3 regions of the Actinoplanes teichomyceticus ATCC 31121 genome follow, and region 2 is predicted to be linked to each of the others. Evidence: riboswitches for the same ligand, from Rfam matches in the RefSeq annotation. Region 2 holds a riboswitch; each other region holds the start of a gene.
What was found. Region 2 has a riboswitch for S-adenosylmethionine ahead of thrC (threonine synthase). Riboswitches for the same ligand answer to the same signal wherever they lie in the genome.
Positions count from the first base shown of each region.

Region 1: another riboswitch for S-adenosylmethionine. It lies ahead of ACTEI_RS10520 (aminotransferase class V-fold PLP-dependent enzyme); the one in region 2 lies ahead of thrC (threonine synthase).
Region 3: another riboswitch for S-adenosylmethionine. It lies ahead of ACTEI_RS10535 (GNAT family N-acetyltransferase); the one in region 2 lies ahead of thrC (threonine synthase).

Region 1 covers NZ_CP023865.1:2,335,745-2,341,848, forward strand. The annotation lists gene ACTEI_RS10495 (hypothetical protein) at 106-498, opposite strand; gene ACTEI_RS10500 (hypothetical protein) at 826-1,149, shown strand; gene ACTEI_RS10505 (HD domain-containing protein) at 1,425-2,054, shown strand; gene ACTEI_RS10510 (M20 family metallopeptidase) at 2,394-3,524, opposite strand; gene ACTEI_RS10515 (DUF1684 domain-containing protein) at 3,748-4,506, opposite strand; SAM riboswitch class IV at 4,579-4,693, shown strand; gene ACTEI_RS10520 (aminotransferase class V-fold PLP-dependent enzyme) at 4,742-5,944, shown strand; gene ACTEI_RS10525 (glycoside hydrolase domain-containing protein) at 6,063-6,104, shown strand, end outside.
Region 2 covers NZ_CP023865.1:7,850,189-7,856,292, reverse strand. The annotation lists gene ACTEI_RS34630 (alpha/beta fold hydrolase) at 1-1,763, shown strand, start outside; gene ACTEI_RS34625 (ABC transporter permease) at 1,760-2,623, shown strand; SAM riboswitch class I at 2,750-2,884, shown strand; gene thrC (threonine synthase) at 2,895-4,175, shown strand; gene ACTEI_RS34615 (hypothetical protein) at 4,398-4,841, opposite strand; gene ACTEI_RS34610 (GNAT family N-acetyltransferase) at 4,841-5,347, opposite strand; gene groL (chaperonin GroEL) at 5,778-6,104, shown strand, end outside.
Region 3 covers NZ_CP023865.1:2,344,560-2,350,663, forward strand. The annotation lists gene ACTEI_RS10530 (glycosyltransferase) at 1-768, shown strand, start outside; gene ACTEI_RS10535 (GNAT family N-acetyltransferase) at 849-1,469, opposite strand; SAM riboswitch class IV at 1,481-1,597, opposite strand; gene ACTEI_RS10540 (TIGR03560 family F420-dependent LLM class oxidoreductase) at 1,707-2,588, shown strand; gene ACTEI_RS10545 (PilZ domain-containing protein) at 2,708-3,334, shown strand; gene ACTEI_RS10550 (DUF4190 domain-containing protein) at 3,457-4,431, opposite strand; gene ACTEI_RS10555 (esterase-like activity of phytase family protein) at 4,540-5,742, opposite strand; gene ACTEI_RS38200 (glutamate-cysteine ligase family protein) at 6,059-6,104, opposite strand, start outside.

The sequences.
Region 1 (6,104 bases), 2.8 Mb from region 2:
GCGCGGGAGATCGGCATCTGGCGGTGTCAGACGCGCCGCAGGCCTCCCAGGCCCGTGCGTGCGGGAGATCGAGCCGGAATCAGCCGCCGGTGCCGACGGCCGGGCTCACTCCCGGTAGGAGACCCCGATCACCAACTGCCCGTCCCGGGGATGGGCCCACACGTAGACGAAGCCGGGATCGAGCAGAGTCGGTGGCCTGCGTCGTGTCTCGGCCAGATCCATCGCACGGGCCAGGTCTTCCGGTGACTGCCCCGCCGCCGGTGCGATGGTGAGCTGCCACCAGCATCCACCGGAGCCGCACTTCCTGCCGTCCTCGACGACACTCGCCCCGGACGGCACGTCCGGTATTCGCGACCTCGGCGGCAGCTCTCCCTCACCGAACCAGCTCATCAGCATCAGGAACCGCAGGACCCAGAGGCACACCAGCACGGCCAGCGCGAGGGACACGGCCACGAGCGCGTACTTGACGCCTTTCCTCGACCCGGTACGCGGCATCATGGCGCCAGGGTAGCGAGCCCTCACCTCGGCCTGCCACGAGGGACGGCATCAGCGCCCGTGGATCGGCGGCCCTGCCGGTCGCGCCCTTCCCGGGCGGCGTCGTCCTCCGTTCACCTGATCGACAGGCGCAGTTGGTTCGCCGGAGGGATGGTGTCCGGGACGCTGGACGCCGTTCCTGCCGGGTGGTGTCCGGGTCCACCGTGGTCAACTCGGGTCCGTCCGGGATCCGCCGGGTCCCGGTCCGAGGGCGCCACCCGACGGGGGAAAGAACATCCGGCTCCGCGGGAGTGCGGAAAGCTGAACGTGACGGTAACGAAGGGTGACCCGATGCGCAGCTCGGTGCTGGAGGTCCGTACCGGTCCGGACGGCAGCGTGGTGATCCATCCACATGGCTCCGTCGGGGTCGACAAGGCGGTCGAGTTGCGCCAGCTCCTGGTGCACACCGTCCGCCGGGTCCGTCCGCTGCGGCTGATCGTCGACCTGGCCGACGCGCCCGAACTCGACCCGATCAACCTGGGCTCCGTGGTGGCCGCCTGCGACCTGGGTGACGACCACCAGGTCGCGGTGTTCATCCACAATGCCACCGTCTCGCTGGCCGCCCAGCTGACCGCGGCCGGTCTGCCGCGTCAGCGGGTGCGGGGCGGGTGCTGACGCGGCCGGTCCGCCGGGTCAGCGGGTGCGGGGCGGGTGCTGACGGAACGGCGGCCGGTCCGCCGGGTCAGCGGGTGCCGGGCGGGTCCTGACGGAACGGCGGCCGGTTCGCCGGGTCAGCGGGTGCCGGGCGGTGCGGGGCACGCGCGGACCGCCGTCGGTGGGCCCGGGCGGGGTCGGTCGATCGGCCGGGATTCCGGGCCCGGGCGTGCCATTCAGGCCGTGCTCACACCGCGTTTGACTGTTGTTCATCATCGGCGGCCTACCATCCGGCGATGACGGCTCCCAGCCTGCTGCGCGTACCCGGCGAACTCCTCGAGTCCTTCGGGCCGCTCCAGCCCGCCGTGCTCCCCGGCCGTGCCGGCCCGCTGACCGCCGCGGCCCGGCTTCTCGCCGAGTCGCTGCTGGGTGACATGGGCAACCGCTGGCTGCACACCCAGGGCGTCGCCGAGCGCGCCGCCGGCCTCGCCGGCCCGCTCGGCGTCGATGCCGACCTGCTCACCGCGGCGGCCTGGCTGCACGACATCGGCTACGCCCCGCCCCTCGTGGTGACCGGTTTCCATCCCCTGGACGGCGCCGACCACCTGACCCGCAACGGCTGGCCGGTCCGGGTCGCCGGCCTGGTCGCCTACCACTCCGGCGCCCGGTTCGTCGCCGCGGCCCGGGGGCTGAGCGAGATGCTCGCGGTCTACCCGGACGAACGCACGGTTCTCGCCGACGCCCTCACCTACGCCGACCAGACCGTGGGCCCCAGCGGCGACCGCGTCGACCCGGACGCCCGGTACGCCGAGGTGCTCCACCGTCACGGCCCCTGCTCCTGGAACGCCCGGGTCGACCCGGAGCGCGGCCCCCACCTGCGCGCCGTCGCACGCCGCGTCGAACACCTGCTCGCCCGCGCCGCCTGACCCGACGGACGCCGCCGACGGCGTGCCGGCCGCGCGGTGCCGCCGACGGCGTGCCGGCCCACGCGGTGTCGTTGTGGGGGGTCGCGGTTCCGGGTGCGGCGGGGTGTTGGTGCGGTCCCGTCCCGGTGGGCGCGGGGTGCTTGCGGACGTCGGGGTTCCGGTGGGCGCGGGGTGCTTGCGGACGTCGCGGTTCCGGGTGCGGCGGGGGGTTACGGCCGGCCCGCCCCGGCGGGTGGTCGTGGACGTGGGACCGCGTTGCCGTCACGGGCGGGACGGGCCGTCACCACCCGCCCCGCCCCGGCGGTCGCTGGACGGTCCGGACCCGGGACCGCGTCGCGGTTACGGACGGGACGCGTCGGTTGCGGTCGGGGATGGTGGCAAACCATCGTACGAAAAAAGGAAATACCGCAACGCGTCACGATAAGGCGCCAAAGAGCTGATCTCGAGGTATTCGTCGGGGCCGTGCTGCCCGTCGCCGGTCGGACCGAAGATCACCGCGTCGACGCCCAGCGGGAAGTAGAAGCGGCTGTCGGCGGCTCCGTGCTTGCGCAGCAGCGACCCGGGGTGGCCGGTCGCCCGGATCGCCTCTCGCAGCTTCCTGACTCCGGCACTGTCCGGGTCGGCCCGATGCGGCGTGCCCACCGCCTCGATCTCCACCGCCACCTCCGGGCCGGTCACCGCCCGCAGATGTTCCGTGATCGCCGCGGTCGGGCGGGCGGCCAGGTCGGTGTCCTCGGGCGGGTAGCGGATGTCGAGCCAGGCGGACGCGTCGGCGGGTACCTGGTTGGCGGCCTCGTTGGTGGTCTCGATCCTGGCCAGGTTGACCGTGGTCGTCCAGGTTTCCCGGTCGGGGACCGGGTAGCGCGTCAGCAGCCGGTCCACCGCGGACAGCAGTGTGAGCAGGGCGTTGCTGCCGAGCCACGGATAGGCGGCGTGGGCGGCCCGGCCGGTCGCGGTCACGCGCGCCCGGACCAGGCCCTTCGACTCGGTGACCACCCGCAGGCCGCTCTGCTCGCCGATGATCACGAAGTCGCCGCGGACACCCCGGTCGAGTTGATGGCCGGTGCCGTCGAAGCCGCCCACCTCCTCGTCGGTGACCAGTTGCAGGGCGATCGGGTACGGCAGCTCGGCGGCCAGCTCGCGGAAGACCGTGGCCAGCACCAGCGCGGCGGCCTTCATGTCGTGCGCGCCCCGGCCGTAGAGCCGGTCGCCTTCGCGGCGTGCCCGGAACTGATCAGGCCTACCGGGGACCACGTCGAGGTGCGCGTTGAGGATGACCCGGGGCCGCCCGGGCCGGTCCGGATGACTGACCAGCGCGCTCGGCCTGCCCCGGGACTCGAAGCGGCGGATCTCGAAACCCGGCCCGACCAGGTCGAGCACGAACCCGAGGGCGCGGTGCAGCTCACCGGGACGGTCGGCGGTGGAACGGATTCCGATCAGCGCCTCGACCTGCGCGAGCAGCTCCTCCATCCCGTCACGCTACCGGCGGGCGCCGCCGGCCGCCTCCCGGCGGGCGCTACGGCCTGCCTTCCGGCCGACGCCGCGGGTTACGGGCGGGCGCCGCGGGTCCCGGGCGGGCGCCGCGGCCCGCCTCCCCGGCGGGCGCCACGGCCCTGCCCTTCCGACGGGCGCCGCGGCCCGGGGAGCCCGCCATCCCGGGCTCCCCGGGCCGCGGCGCCCGGAACCCCACGGATCACCGGGGCAACTGCTCACCCGCCTCCACCGCGATCGGCAGCTTGTTCTCCGGCGGCGGCAGCGGGCAGGTGGCGAACTCGGTGTACGCGCACGGCAGGTTCGTCGCCCGGTTGAAGTCCAGCACCACCGACCCGTCCGGCCCGGGCGCCGCGACGGTCAGGCTGCGGTTCGCCCGGTACGTCGTGATCCCCGCCGTGGCATCGGTGAACACCACGAACAGCGTCCCCGGCGCGTCCCCGTTGAACGCGGTCAGTGACAGCTCCTGGTCGCCGACGCGGAACTCGATCCGTCCCGGCGCCTGGTAGACGTGTTCCAGCCCCTCCACGACCGATCCGACGGTGACCGGCTGCGGCTCGTCGAACGGCACGAACCGGCCCGGCACCACCCACTTCTCGTCCGGCGTGTAGGCGGGCGTGCCCAGGTATCGCACCCGGGTCGGGTGGTCCGGACGCCGGGGCCGCAGCACGTCGAGCCCGCCGCGGTGGGCGATCTCGACGAGCGTGTCGCCGTGCCGCACCGTGGTGTCGCCCCGGCCGAACCGGTGCTCGCCGGTGATCCCGTCCAGCTCCTCGCCCGGGCCGAGGACGACGACCACGCCGTCCGGCTCGCTGCGCCACTCACCCGGGGCGTCCGGGAACCGCTGCGGTGTCTCGCTCAGCCAGTGCAGTCCGGTGATGGCGAGGAACCCGTGCGGGGCGGCGCGCCGCTGCTCGTGCTCGTCGTGCCACCGCGCCCACTGTTGTGCGAAACCAGTCATGAATCGACCATAATCCCTACATCGAGTAGGGGATATGGCACGCCGCTGTGACGTCTGCTAACTTCGGTGCCAGGTCATGAGTGTCAGCGTCAAGCCCCGGCTCGCTGACCGGCAACCCTTGCGTTCGCGATGGGGTGCCCCGGGTGAGGACCGGGCCGGCGTCGACCGACGACGGCAAGCGCGGATCCGATGGGGTCCCCGACCTCATCGGAGGTGTGCCGTGTCGGCTCTCGACATCGTCGGCGACGACCTGAAGACCGAACTCCCCAGCGGCGAGACGGTCCGTTTCACCCATCTCGACTACGCCGCGTCGGCGCCGTGCGCGCAGGCCGCGGCGCAGGCGGTCGCCGAGCTGCTGCCGCGGTACGGCAGCGTCCACCGCGGAACCGGGGTGCGCTCCCAGACCTCCACCGTGGCGTACGAGGTGGCCCGCGACGTGGTGGCCGAGTTCGTCGGCGCCCGCCCCGGCGACCAGGTGATCTTCACGCGGAACACCACCGACGCGCTCAACCTGCTGGCCCGGGCGCTCCCGGCGGGCACCACCACGATCCAGTTCGACGGCGAGCACCACGCCAACCTGCTGCCCTGGCCGAACGTGCTGCGCCTGCCCACCCCGGCGTCGCCCGCGGCGGCCGTCGCGGACCTGCGCGCCGCGCTCGGCCGGGTGGACGGGCCGGCGGTGCTCACCGTCACCGGGGCCAGCAACGTCACCGGCGAACTGTGGCCGGTCCGGGAGCTCGCCGACGTCGCGCACGCCCACGGCGTACGGGTGATCGTCGACGCCGCCCAGCTGGCGCCGCACCGCGGCGTCTCGCTCGCCGCCCTGGGCGCCGACTACCTGGCCTTCTCCGGGCACAAGCTGTACGCGCCGTTCGGTGCGGGCGTGCTCGCCGGCCGCGCCGACTGGCTGGACGCCGCCGAGCCGTACCTGTACGGCGGTGGCGCCAGCGCCGCGGTCGGTGCCCGCCCCGGCGAGCTGACCTGGGCGGACGGCCCGGCCCGCCACGAGGGCGGCACCCCGAACCTGCTCGGCGCGGCCGCCGTGGCCGCGGTCTGCGCGGCGCTGCTCATCGCCGACCGGGACGCCCTGCACCGGCACGAGCAGGCCCTGCTGGAGCGGCTGCGCGCCGGCCTGCGCACGGTGCCGCAGGCGCGTGAGGTGAGCATTTTCGGACCGGACCACCCGCGGGTCGGGATCGTCTCGCTGCACCTGCCCGGCCACGACCCGGCGCAGGTCGCGCACCGGCTCGGCCGCGAGCACGGGGTCGGGGTGCGGGCCGGACAGTTCTGCGCGCACCCGCTGGTGCGGCGCCTGACCGGGACCGACCGGGTCGAGGCGTGCGGGCGGACCGGTCTGCTGCGGGCCAGCTTCGGCCTGGGCAGCACCATCGAGGACATCGACCGTTTCGTCAGCGCGCTGTCCACCGTGCTGGGCTGAGACCGTCCGGCGGGCCCGGCGCGGCTGTCACTCCGGAAGGTTCAGTTCACCTGAACGAAACCACAGCGGGCCCGGCGCCGGTTAGAGTCCCGAAATCCTGGACAACGTAGACCCCTTCATCGGCACCGCGGCGACCGATCTGCCCCGAGCACACGGTCTG
Region 2 (6,104 bases):
ACCGGGACCGGGTCCGGTACCTCACCGCCCAGTGGCTCGACCACTACCTGAGAGGCGAGGGCGGCGCGCCGGGCGACGACTTCACCTGGTCGCGGGTGGCCGGGTTCAGCGCGACGGACCGGGACCTGGTGACCAACGGGTACTCCACGCAGGCGTACCCGGGTGTCACCGGCACCGGCGCCACCGGTCTGGACCTCACCGGGCCGGCGCGGCGGATCGCCAACCCGCCGAACGGCAACCCGGCGGCGATCTCCGCCCTGCCCGGCCTGGGCAGCCGACTCAGTTCCCTGCTCAGCGGCAACGTGGCCACCGACGTGCCGGGACAGCACGCCACCTTCGCCACCGCCCCGCTTTCCGGCGCGATCGAGGTGGCCGGCGCGCCCACGGTGCGGCTGCGCGCCGCCTCCCCGACCGGCGAGGCGGTGCTCTTCGTCAAGCTCTACGACGTCGACCCGGCCGGCACGCCCACGCTCAGCGCCGGCCTGGTCGCCCCGGTCCGGCTGACCGGCCTGCCCGCGGACATCGCCCGGGCGCGGCCGGTGACGGTCACCCTGCCGGCGATCGTCCGGGAGATGGCGGCCGGGCACACCCTCCAGGTCGTCGTCGCCACCAGCGACCAGGGGTTCCTCTCCCCGGCCGCGCCGGCCACCTACACCGTGGCGGTCGACGGGCAGCTGACGCTGCCCACCCTGGTGGGCACGCCGATCGCCTCGCCCGCGGCCGCCTGGTGGTACGCCCTCGGCGCGCTCGTCCTGGCCCTCCTGCTCGGTCTCGCGGTCCTGCTGCTGGTGCACCGGGCCCGCCGCCGGCGCCGGGTGACGGCGGTGACGAAACCGTACGCCGACACCCCGCTGGTGGTCCGCGGCCTGCGCAAGGCGTACGGCGACGGGTTCGTGGCGGTCGAGGAGATCGGCTTCACCGTCGAGCGCGGCCAGGTCGTCGGCCTGCTCGGGCCGAACGGCGCCGGCAAGACCACCACGCTGCGCGTGCTGATGGGCCTGACCAGCCCGACCGCCGGGGAGATCTACGTCTTCGGGCACCGGCTGGTGCCCGGCGCGCAGATCCTCTCCCGGGTCGGCGCGCTGGTGGAGGGCCCCGGCTTCCTGCCGCACCTGACCGGTCAGCAGAACCTGGAGGCCTACTGGCGGGCCACCGGCCGCCCGTGGGCGGACGCCCGGTTCGCCGAGGCGCTGGAGATCGCCGGTCTGGGCGCCTCGGTGCACCGCCGGACGAAGAACTACAGCCACGGCATGCGCCAGCGGCTGGCCATCGCGCAGGCCATGCTGGGCCTGCCGGAGCTGCTGGTGCTGGACGAGCCGACGGACGGCCTGGACCCGCCGCAGATCGCCGAGATGCGCCGGGTGCTCCAGCGGTACGCCACCGACGGCCGTGCCGTGCTGGTCTCCAGCCACCTGCTCGCCGAGGTGGAACAGACCTGCACGCACGCGGTCGTGGTGAACAAGGGGCGGATCGTGGCGGCCGGCCCGGTCGAGGAGATCGTCGGCGAGTCGCCGTCGGTGGCGATCGAGGTGACCGACGTGCCGGCCGCCACCGAGGTCCTCAGCGGCCTGGGGGTGCGCTCGGTGACTGCGGACGGCGCGTCCGGCCTGATCGTGGACATGAACGGCACCCCGCGCGCCGAGGTGGTCGCCTCGCTGGTGCGCGCCGGTGTCGGGGTGGACCGGGTGGTGCCGCGGCGCCGCCTGGAGGATGCGTTCCTGGCCCTGGTGGGCGACAACTCCCGGGGGAGTGGAGACCGATGAGCGCCTCTGCCGCGACGGGTTACCGCCCGTCCCGCACGCTGCCGATCCGTGCCGAGATCCGCCGCCAGGCGTCGCGCCGGCGCACCCAGCTGGCGCTCGGCTTCATGGCGCTGTTGCCGCTGATCATCCTGGTCGCCTTCGAGTTCGGCGGCGGCGAGAACGACGACGACGGCGACGGCGGGGGCGCGTTCAGCAGCCTGGTCGACCTGGCCACCTCGGGCGGGCTGAACTTCGCGCTGTTCTGCCTGGCGGTCTCCGCCGGCTTCCTGCTCGTGGTGGTCTTCGCGCTGTTCGCCGGGGACACCGTGGCCAGCGAGGCGAGCTGGGGCAGCCTGCGCTACCTGCTGGCGATCCCGGTCCCGCGGGCCCGGCTGCTCGCGGTCAAGCTGGTGGTGGCGCTGGGGTACGCGCTGCTCGCGCTGGCCGTGCTGGCCGGCACCGGGCTGCTGGTCGGGACGCTGCGCTACGGCTGGCACCCGCTGGGCAGCACGGTCGCCGCGCCGATCCCGCCCGGCGCGGGGGTGCTGCGGCTGCTCGGCATCCTGGCCTACCTGGCCGTGGTGCTGCTGGTGGTGGCCGGCCTGGCGTTCCTGCTCTCGGTGCTGACCGACGCCGCCCTGGGCGCGGTCGGCGGCGCCGTGCTGCTCTGGATCCTCTCCAGCATCCTGGACCAGATCACCGCGCTCGGCTCGATCCGCAACGCGCTGCCGACCCACTACAGCGACGCCTGGCTGGGCCTGCTGTCCACCCCGGTGCAGACGGAGGACCTGGCCAAGGGGGCGATCTCGGCGATCGTCTACGCCGCGATCTTCTGGGGGCTGGCGTTCCACCGGTTCACCCGCAAGGACGTCACCTCCTGACGGCATCCGGCGAACGGGGGACCGGCCGCCGCCGGTCGGGTGCCCGCGGAAGGAGGTCGCTCACAACTCGGGATCTTCCTGGGGCGGCGGCGGGATCTCGTCGTAAGCTTCGGGGAACAACTGAATACCTCATCCAGAGGGGCAGAGGGAACGGCCCGATGAAGCCCCGGCAACCACCGCGCATGTCTCGATGACGAGGCCGCGCGCGGCAGGTGCTAATTCCGGCCTCCGCGGTAGGTCGCCGCCGGGGAAAGATGAGAGGAAGGCCTCGATGACGTCCACCGTCAGCACACCCGCCGCCACCACCTCGCCCGCCCGCGGCCTGGTCTGCCGTGCCTGCGGCGCGGAGTACCCGCTCGCCGCCCAGCACGCCTGCTACGAGTGTTTCGGCCCGCTCGAGGTGGCCTACGACGAGGCCGCGCTCGCGCGGGTGACCCGGGCCGAGATCGAGGCGGGCCCGCAGAACATCTGGCGCTACGCGGCGCTGCTCCCGGCCGGTCAGGACCCGGCCACCCGGGTGACCCTCGACCCCGGTCTGACCCCGCTGGTCAGCGCCCCGGCGCTGGCCGCCGCGCTGGGCCTGACCGCTCCGCTCTGGATCAAGGACGACTCGCAGAATCCGACGCACTCGTTCAAGGACCGGGTGGTGTCGGTGGCGCTGACCGCCGCGAAGGAGCTCGGCTTCCGGCGGTTCTCCTGCGCCTCCACCGGCAACCTGGCCAACTCGGTGGCCGCGCACGCGGCCCGCGCCGGGGTGCCCAGCATCGTGTTCATCCCGTCCGACCTGGAGCAGGGCAAGGTCGTCACGACCGCGGTCTACGGCGGCGACCTGGTCGCCATCGAGGGCTCCTACGACGACGTCAACCGGCTGTGCAGCGAGCTGGTGGAGACCGACGAGTTCGAGGACACCGCGTTCGTCAACGTGAACGTGCGCCCGTTCTACGCCGAGGGCTCCAAGACGCTGGGCTACGAGGTGGCCGAGCAGCTCGGCTGGCGGATCCCGGCCCAGGTGGTCATCCCGATGGCCTCCGGTGAGCTGCTCACCAAGGTGGACAAGGCGTTCAGCGAGCTGGTCGAGATCGGACTGGCGCAGGCGCCGGAGGGCGGCTGGACCGTCTTCGGCGCGCAGTCGGCCGGCTGCAATCCGATCGCGGTGGCGCTGCACCACGACACCGACGTGATCGTCCCGGTGAAGCCGACCGGGATCGCGAAGTCGCTGAACATCGGGGACCCGGCCGCCGGGCCGTACGCGATCGAGGCGGTGCGCCGCACCGGCGGGTGGATGGACTACGCGAACGACGACGAGATCCGTGCCGGCATCCGCCTGCTCGCCGAGACCACCGGCATCTTTGCCGAGACGGCCGGCGGCACCACCGTCGCGGTGCTCAGGAAACTGGTGGAGAGCGGCCGGTTGGACCCCGCGAAGGAGACGGTCGTCTACAACACCGGCGAGGGGCTGAAGACGCTGGACGCGATCGCCGGGGAGGCCGGGCCGACCCACCGGATCAAGCCCTCGCTGCGTGGCGCGCGCGAGGCCGGCCTGCTGGGATAGCACTCGGTGACCGGACATCTGCCGGTTGTCGAATATTCCTCCCCCGGAGGGCTTGCGCGCCGATCCCCGGATGGGCAGGATGCATGTCGCGGGAGGACGCGACGCCGTACGAGGCCCCTCACCCGAGCTTGGCGACAATCTCCGAGGGACCCAACGACCCAGCGCTGACCCAATGGCTCCGTGCCGGAGGCGCTGTGCGCCCGTCCTCCCGACCAAACCCCCTCAGCGGAACCGCCGCAGCCATGGGCGCGGCGGGAGCTCCTCGGGATAACCGCCGTCGTTCAGGCCGGCGTGGCGTTCGAACCAGTTGCGGACGCCGAACGATCCCGTCGTCACATAGGACCAGCCACAGGCGAGCCAGTAGGCGGGCCAGAACAGCGGGCCGAGCACCGCGTACTGGCCCGCGTGCCGGCTCTCGTGGGCCAGCAGGGCGGACCGTTGCTCGTGCAGCAGCCACTCGGCGGAGCGGCGCGTGATGATCACCGAGCCGACCGTGAAGCAGGACGCCGGTGGCATCCGGAGCCGCCAGCCCTCGGCGATCAGCACCCCGTGCCGGCCCCGCCGGATCCTCGTCCGGGTGAGCAGGGCGAGCAGGAGGCCGGCGCCGGTGGTCCCGTTCGCGGCGGTGAGTACCGTGCGGGCGACATGCCAGGGGCGGCCGGCCATCAGATCCGCCGGCGCATCTGCAGCTGGGTGAGGACCGGCACGGTCGGGTGCGGCAGGCGCAGCCCGGTGTCCTCGAAACCGAGTTTCTGGTACGCCCGGACGGCCCGGTCGTTGCCGACGACGACCTCCAGCATCAGCTCGTGCCGGCCGGCCGCGGTGGACCAGTCGGCGACCGCCTCGATCAGGCCGGGCAGCAGCTTGCCGCCCCGGCTCGCGGGTGTCAGGTAGACCGAGAAGACCACGGTGACCTGTGGCTCGTCCGGGATGGCGGTGCCGCCGGCGTGCCCGGTCAGCGGGCCGGCGCCCGGGTCGACGACGAACTGGGCGAGATCGGGGCCGCTGGCCGACATGGCGAGCCGCTGCCGGAACCCCTCGTGCGAGCGGGCGGCGGCCTGGGCCAGCGTCTCCAGGAAGGCGAGCGGGCTGTCGGCCAGCATCTCCAGCCGCAGGGCACGCAGCCGGCCGGCGTCCTGCGGGGTGACCCGGCGTACCGTCCAACTTCCCATGTCGTCCTGACTACCCGCCGCGGCGGCCGGCGGCAACCGTCTTGCCGCGAACGGGACGGTGAACGGCCGGTGCGCGGCGGGGCCGGGGTGACCGCCGGGATGACCGTCCGAGCTGGGCGTGAAGATCTTTACCCGGATTCCGGGCCGGACTCGTGGGTTTCGCGGGAAGATGGGGTTTCTTGCACTCGGCACCCGGGAGTGCTAAACAAGTGATTGGCACTCGCGACCCGTGAGTGCCAACAGGTCGGGACGGTGGGGTTCCGGTCACGGCGCCGCCATCGGCGCCGCGGCACGAAACCGGTCGTCGCGGGCTATCCGGCTCGGCCTGAGGACGTCACATCGCCAGGTGGTGACGTCCGCAGACTTCCTCAATGTGCGGGGGCGGGCCGATGCGGCCCGACGCCGCGGATGTCCAGGAGGACAACGCCGTATGGCCAAGATCATCGCATTCGACGAGGAGGCTCGTCGGGGCCTCGAGCGGGGCATGAACCAGCTCGCCGACGCGGTCAAGGTGACCCTCGGCCCGAAGGGCCGCAACGTCGTTCTCGAGAAGAAGTGGGGCGCTCCCACGATCACCAACGATGGTGTGTCCATCGCCAAGGAGATCGAGCTCGAGGACTCGTACGAGAAGATCGGCGCCGAGCTGGTCAAGGAGGTCGCCAAGAAGACCGACGACGTCGCCGGTGACGGCACGACGACGGCGACCGTCCTGGCCCAGGCTCTGGTCCGCGAGGGCCTGCGCAACGTCGCCGCGGGC
Region 3 (6,104 bases), 2.8 Mb from region 2:
GTGGCGGTCTCGGCGTACACCAGGGACGAGATCATCGCGTCGGCCGAGGAGGTCGACGCGCACCGCGGCACCGCCTTCGCTCAGGCCTGCCGGGAACGGGTCACGGTCAGCTACCCGCCGATCGACTCGTCGGCGTTCCTCGGCCTCGACCGGCCGGCCATCGACGCCGCCCTGGCCGGGCGCGGCCTCCAACGCGACGGATACCTGCTGTTCCTGTCCCGGGTGGCCCGCGCCAAGGGCGTCTACGACCTGGTCATGGCGTACGGCAAGATGCGCTGCCGGGAGAAGGTCCCGCTGGTGATCGCCGGCACCGGGCCGGCACTGGAGCACGTGCGCGCGATGGCCGCGCACGACGACCGGATCATCTTCCTCGACGATGTCGACGACGACGAGAAACCGCTGCTGATGGCCGGGTGCGCCGCCTACGCGCTGCCCACCCGCCCGGAGCCGGACTTCGTCGAGACGTTCGGCATCGCCCTGGCCGAGAAGATGCTGGCCGGCGGCGGCCCGATCGTCACCACCCGTACCGGCGGGACCGGCGAGGCGGTCGGCGACACCGCGATCATCGTCGACGCGGGCGACGTCGACGCGCTGGGCGAGGCGCTGGACCGGGTCGTCCTGGAGCTGCCGGAGACCGAGAAACGCGCGATGGAGAAGCGCGCCCGCGACTACGCCATGCGGTTCGACCGGGTCGCGGTCTTCGACTCCCTCTTCCCGCGGGGTGACGTTGACGCGCGGGAGGGGCTGGTGGCGCGCGGCCGCTCCTGAGCACACGTCGGGTCCGGCCTTCGCGCGCGGGAGGAGCCGCCGCATACCACCATGAATGCCGGCCCGCTGTGCCCGGCGGCTCAGAGTGCCGACAGGCGCGCCTCCAGCCTGGCGCGGCAGTGCGGCCACTCCGACGCGACCACCGAGTACATCGCGGAGTCGCGCAGCCGCCCCTCCTCGCCCGGCGCCCACGACCGGGACCAGGACCGCAGCACGCCCTCGAAGGTGGCCCCGATCCGCTCGATCGCCGCCCGCGACCGCTCGTTGCGGGCGTCGGTCTTGAGATCCACCCGGACCGCGTTCCACCCCTCGAAAGCGTGCCGGAGCAGCAGGTACTTCGCCTCGGTGTTGACTCCGGCGCCCTGCGCGGACGCGGCCAGCCAGGTGAAGCCGATCTCGACCGCGCACAGCTCGTCCCGGTCCGGCCACGGCCGCGGATCCCACAGCCCGGTCACGCCGACGGCGCGCCCGGTGGCGCGCAGAACCTGCGCGTACGGCCGCAGCACGCCCGCCTCGGTCCGGGCGAGCTGCGCGTCGAGGTATCCGTCCACCTCGGCGGCCCGCGGCACCCAGGTCCACCGGTACGACCGGCGGTCCTCCTCGACGGCCACGGCCAGGTCGCCCGCGTGCCGCCGGGCCAGCGGTTCGAGGCGGACCAGCCGTCCCTCCAGGACCGGAGCGTCGAGGTTCTTGAGCAGCACGGCACGGCTCCCTTCGCGGCTTGCCCGGCGCACCGCGCGCCGGGCCCGGTCATCACCCGGGGCACCCCACCCGCACGTCGGAGGGTTGCCGGCCAGCAAGCCGGGGCTGAACGCTGGCACTCATGACCCGACGGCCACCCTAGCAACACCGCCCCGGCCGCGCCGTCCCGCGCGGCGCGGCACAGACCCGGCGGGCGAGCCCGGGCCGGGGCCAGCGGGTGTGGATAGGGTGACGACATGCGCATCTCGATCTGGCCGGGCGCCGGTCAGCCCTGGCCGGACATCCTGGAAACGGCCTCGCACGCGGCCGGCACCGGCTGGGACGGCGTCTGGATCGCCGACCACTTCATGCCGAACGCGGGCGCCGGGCGGGACCCCGAACACCCCACCCTGGAGGCCGGTTCGCTGGTCGCCGCGCTCGGCGCGGCCGTCCCCCGGGTCCGGATCGGCACCCTGGTGTACGGCAACACCTACCGTCACCCGGCCGTGCTGGCCAACATGGCGGCGACCGTCGACCACATCACCGGCGGGCGCTTCACCCTGGGTGTCGGCGCCGGATGGCAGCTCAACGAGCACGAGCAGTACGGCATCGAGCTGCCCTCGGTGAAGCAGCGCCTGGACCGGTTCGTCGAGGCGTTGCAGGTGCTGCGCGGCCTGCTGCGCGAGCCACGCACCACCCTGCACGGCGAGTACTACCAGCTCACCGACGCGGTCTGCGAGCCGAAACCGGTGCAGGACCCGCTGCCCATCATGATCGGCGGCAGTGGTGAGAAGCGGATGCTGGGTGTGGTCGCGCAGTACGCCGACCTGTGGAACGCCTGGGGCCGGCCCGAGCTGATCGCGCACAAGTCGGCGGTGCTCGACCGGTTCTGCGCCGAGCACGGCCGGGACCCGAAGTCCATCGCCCGTACCGCGCAGGCGATCACCGTGGTGGACGGCCCGCTGCCGGAAGGGCTGCCGGTGCCGGCCGCCGGCGGCAGCCCGGAGCGGCTCGCCGACGCCATCGCCGAGTACCGCGCGGCCGGCCTGGACGAGCTGATCGTGCCGGACGGCTTCCTCGGCACCGGCGCCGAGAAGCTCAAGGCGATGGACACCGTCCTCGCCCTGGTGCGCGGATAGCGCGGCCCGGATCGAGGTCAGCCACCGCGGTCCGACTTCTCACGTCGCCGATCCGGCCGCCGACATTGACAAGGCGACCCGCACGGTGCGGGCCAGGTGAGGTGAAAGGCCGGCGTGTGATGGAGCTGCCCGAGATCGGTGCCCCGATGTTCCTGGCCCTCGGGGACGGCGTGAACTTCCGTTCCCGGCTGGAGTCGGTCGACCCGGACACCTTCAGCGTGGCCGCCCCGCTGGAGACCAGCGGCCCGGAGGGCTTCCTGCCCGGTTACGAGTTCGAGGTGTTCTGGGTGCCGCCGCGCTCCCGGATCGTGATGCCGGTGCTGCTCAAGGGCATCTCCGACGGCGCCCCGTTCCGGTGGAACCTGTTCCCGACCGCGGAACCGGTGGTGAGCAACCGGCGCCAGTTCGCCCGCGGCGGCGCGGGCGCCCCGGTCCGGCTCTTCGGCGAGTGGGGCGAGCAGGAGCGCAACGGCCGGATGCTGGACATCAGCGAGGGCGGTCTGCGCTTCTGGATGCCGGAGGCCAAGGGCGTCAAGGAGGGCGACCACATGCGGGCGCTGGTCTGGCTCGGCACCAGCGAGGCCGAGCTGACCGGCCGGGTGCACGCGGTCCGGCCGGCCGTGGGGGAGCCCGGTCTGCACGTGGTGCTGATCTTCCGGACCGTCGACCCGCTCGCCCAGATGATCCGGCAGTACGTGATCGCCTGGGAGATCGGCGAGCGGCGCAAGGCCAAGTACGGCCAGTGACGGCATCTCCGGATGCCCGAGGCGGCTGCCCGCCGGGTCCGGCGTGACCGCACGGCACGGCGGGCGGCGGTGGCCCGTCGCCCGCGACGCGCGGGGATGACGCCGAACCCGGCGGACGACGGTCACTTCACCATGGACCCGGTCCATTTCGCGCCCTCCGGGGCGACCGCGATACAGGTGACGCTGCGGTCCACCGTCCAGGACCGGCTGGACGGGTAGACGTAGTAGATCTCGGCGTCGGCGAACCGGCCGATGGCGTACGGCTCGATCGAGCGGTCGCAGCGCTTCTCGGCCTGCGCCTCGACCTTCGCGTCGCCGGGGAAGGCGCCGGCCGGGAGGGTGAAGACCGTGTACACCTCGCCCTCGTGCCTCTGCGAGCAGGCGACCACCGGCAGGTCGTAGACGGTGTCGGCGTCGGTGATGGTGGCGATGCAGTCGCCGGCGGCCAGCTTGTCGGTGCGTACGTCGGCGGGTTCGCTGGATGCGGCGCTCGGCCGTCCCCCGGAGGTGACGGTGGTGCTCGTCTCGCTGTCGTCGCCGATCGCCAGACCGATCGCGATCAGCGCGACGATCGCCGTGAACCAGGCGACGGACAGGCTCAGACCGGCGACGGCCAGCCCGCGGCCACGGTCGCCGCGCCGGCGGATCTGGCCCAGGGCGATGAGGCCGAAGACGATGCCGAGCAGGCCGCCGAGGATGCCGAAGATCAGCGAGGCGATGGCGAAGCCGTTGGTCCGGCCGGAGTCCGGCGGCCCGTACATCGGGTACGGCGCGGGGTGACCCGGGTACGGCTGCCCCGGGTAGCCCGGGTACTGCTGGCCCGGGTACTGCTGAGCGGGGTACGGCTGGCCCGGGTAGGCGGGCGGTGGGTAGCCGCCGGGCGGTGTGGCGTGCGCCGGGTCCGGATGTCCGGGCTGCGCCGGATAGCCCGGCTGCGGGGTGACCGGCGGCACGCCGTACATGGGGTTGCCGCCGACCGGGGCCGGCGCGCTCAGCGGGTCACCGGTCGCCGGGATCGCGGCCAGCGGATCCGCCTGCTGCGGAAGGGGGGTCAGACCGGGGGCCGGGTGCGGCTGCCCGGGGATTTCCTCGTTCACGCCGGGACGCTAACGCACGAACCGAGCATCGCCGGGCGCACGACGGTGAAGATTGCGTATCGACCGAGGTGGAGCCGGCGCGGGCGGGCCCCCGCGCCGGCTCGCGGCTCACCTGAGCAGGCGCCGGTCGGTGTGCAGCGGCTGCGGCAGCTGGATGGTGATCCACTCGTTGTCGTCCGCGCGTCCGGCGGTCCGGCCGCTGGAGAACGGGAAGTTGTTGTCGTTGAGCACGGCCAGATGGGTGTCGTCCAGGATCACCACGTCCTCGATGGTCTGGAACGGGAAGGTGAACGTGGTGCCGAACCCGCCCAGCCGCTTCGGGTTGGCGATGTTCATCAGGTCGACCAGCAGGGTCTTGTCCAGCAGCCCGTCGCGGTCGCGGTCGCGCTTGTCGGCCAGGTAGAGCCGCTTGAAGACGGCCGTGGCGCCCTGCCCGCCGTCCCGCTCGATGATCAGGAAGCGGTCCCGGTCCACCGCGATGGCGTCGCCGATGGCGTTGGTGGCCGACTCCAGCCGGTAGCGGTAGCGCTTGCCGGTGTACCTCTGGGCGCGGGTGTCGAACTCGTTGAGCCGCAGCTGCCCCGGGGTGTCGCCGGTGACGGTGCCCTCCAGCAGGCCGTAGACGTACCGCCCGCCCGGGGAGGAGGCCAGGCCCTCGAATCCCTTGCTGCTGCCGGTGGTCGCCGGGACGCCGGTGCGGGCCGCGGTCTCCGGCGCGACCACCCCGTCGAGCGGGATCGGCGCGGTGAGCAGCCGGCCACCCCGATCGAAGTGCAGCAGGTACGGGCCGAACTCGTCGCCGATCCAGAACGTGCCGTCGGCCGCCTTGACGATCGACTCGACGTCGAAGTCGGCGCCGGTCAGTACCCGGTCGGCGCGGGTCAGCGGCCACGGGACCTTCCCGTTCGGGTCGGTCAGGTTGACGCCGCCGACCACGTCCACCGTGTTGGTGGCGAAGGCCGGGGCGAGCCGGTGCACGCGCAGCAGGAAGTCGGCGGAGTTGGCCTGGTTGCCGTACCCGTTGTCGGAGAGCACGTCGAAGGTGCCGTCGTGGTTGTCCACGATGCCGGAGAAGCCCTGCACCGGCTGGTCCGCGAACGGCGCGGTGAATCCGTGCAGGTCACCGGTGACCAGCGCGCCGGACGGCTCGCTGCCCGGGACGAACGTGCCGGCCGGCAGCGCGGCCCAGCCGGTCAGCGTCGGCGTGGTGACCTTCGGGTGCCCGCCGGCGTAGGACGCGGTGCCGGCCAGGGCGACAGCGAGGACCAGCGCGCCGGCGCCGGCGAGCGTGCGATTGGCGATCTTTCCCATGAGGCCGGACGTTAGGGAGACCGGGTGAACCGGCAGCAACACGCCGATGGCCGCGGACCGGCCTGCGGTGGGCCCTTCGACTCCGGCCGCCGCCGGCACACGCTGCCGGACCGCCCGCGCCAGGCGCGCCACCGGCACCAGGCGCGCCACCTGCCACGGGCACCAGCGGCGCCAGGGGCACCAGCGGCGCCAGGGGCACCAGCGGCGCCAGGGGCACCAGCCGCGCCCGGGCACCAGGCGCGCCCGGGCACCAGGCGCACCAGGCGCGGCCGGGCGGCGCGGGCCGCTCCGGTCCGCTGTACAGCGGCGGGCGCCGTCAGACGCGGCCGGCGGCGCGGTCCAGGAGGTCGTCGGCGGGGCAG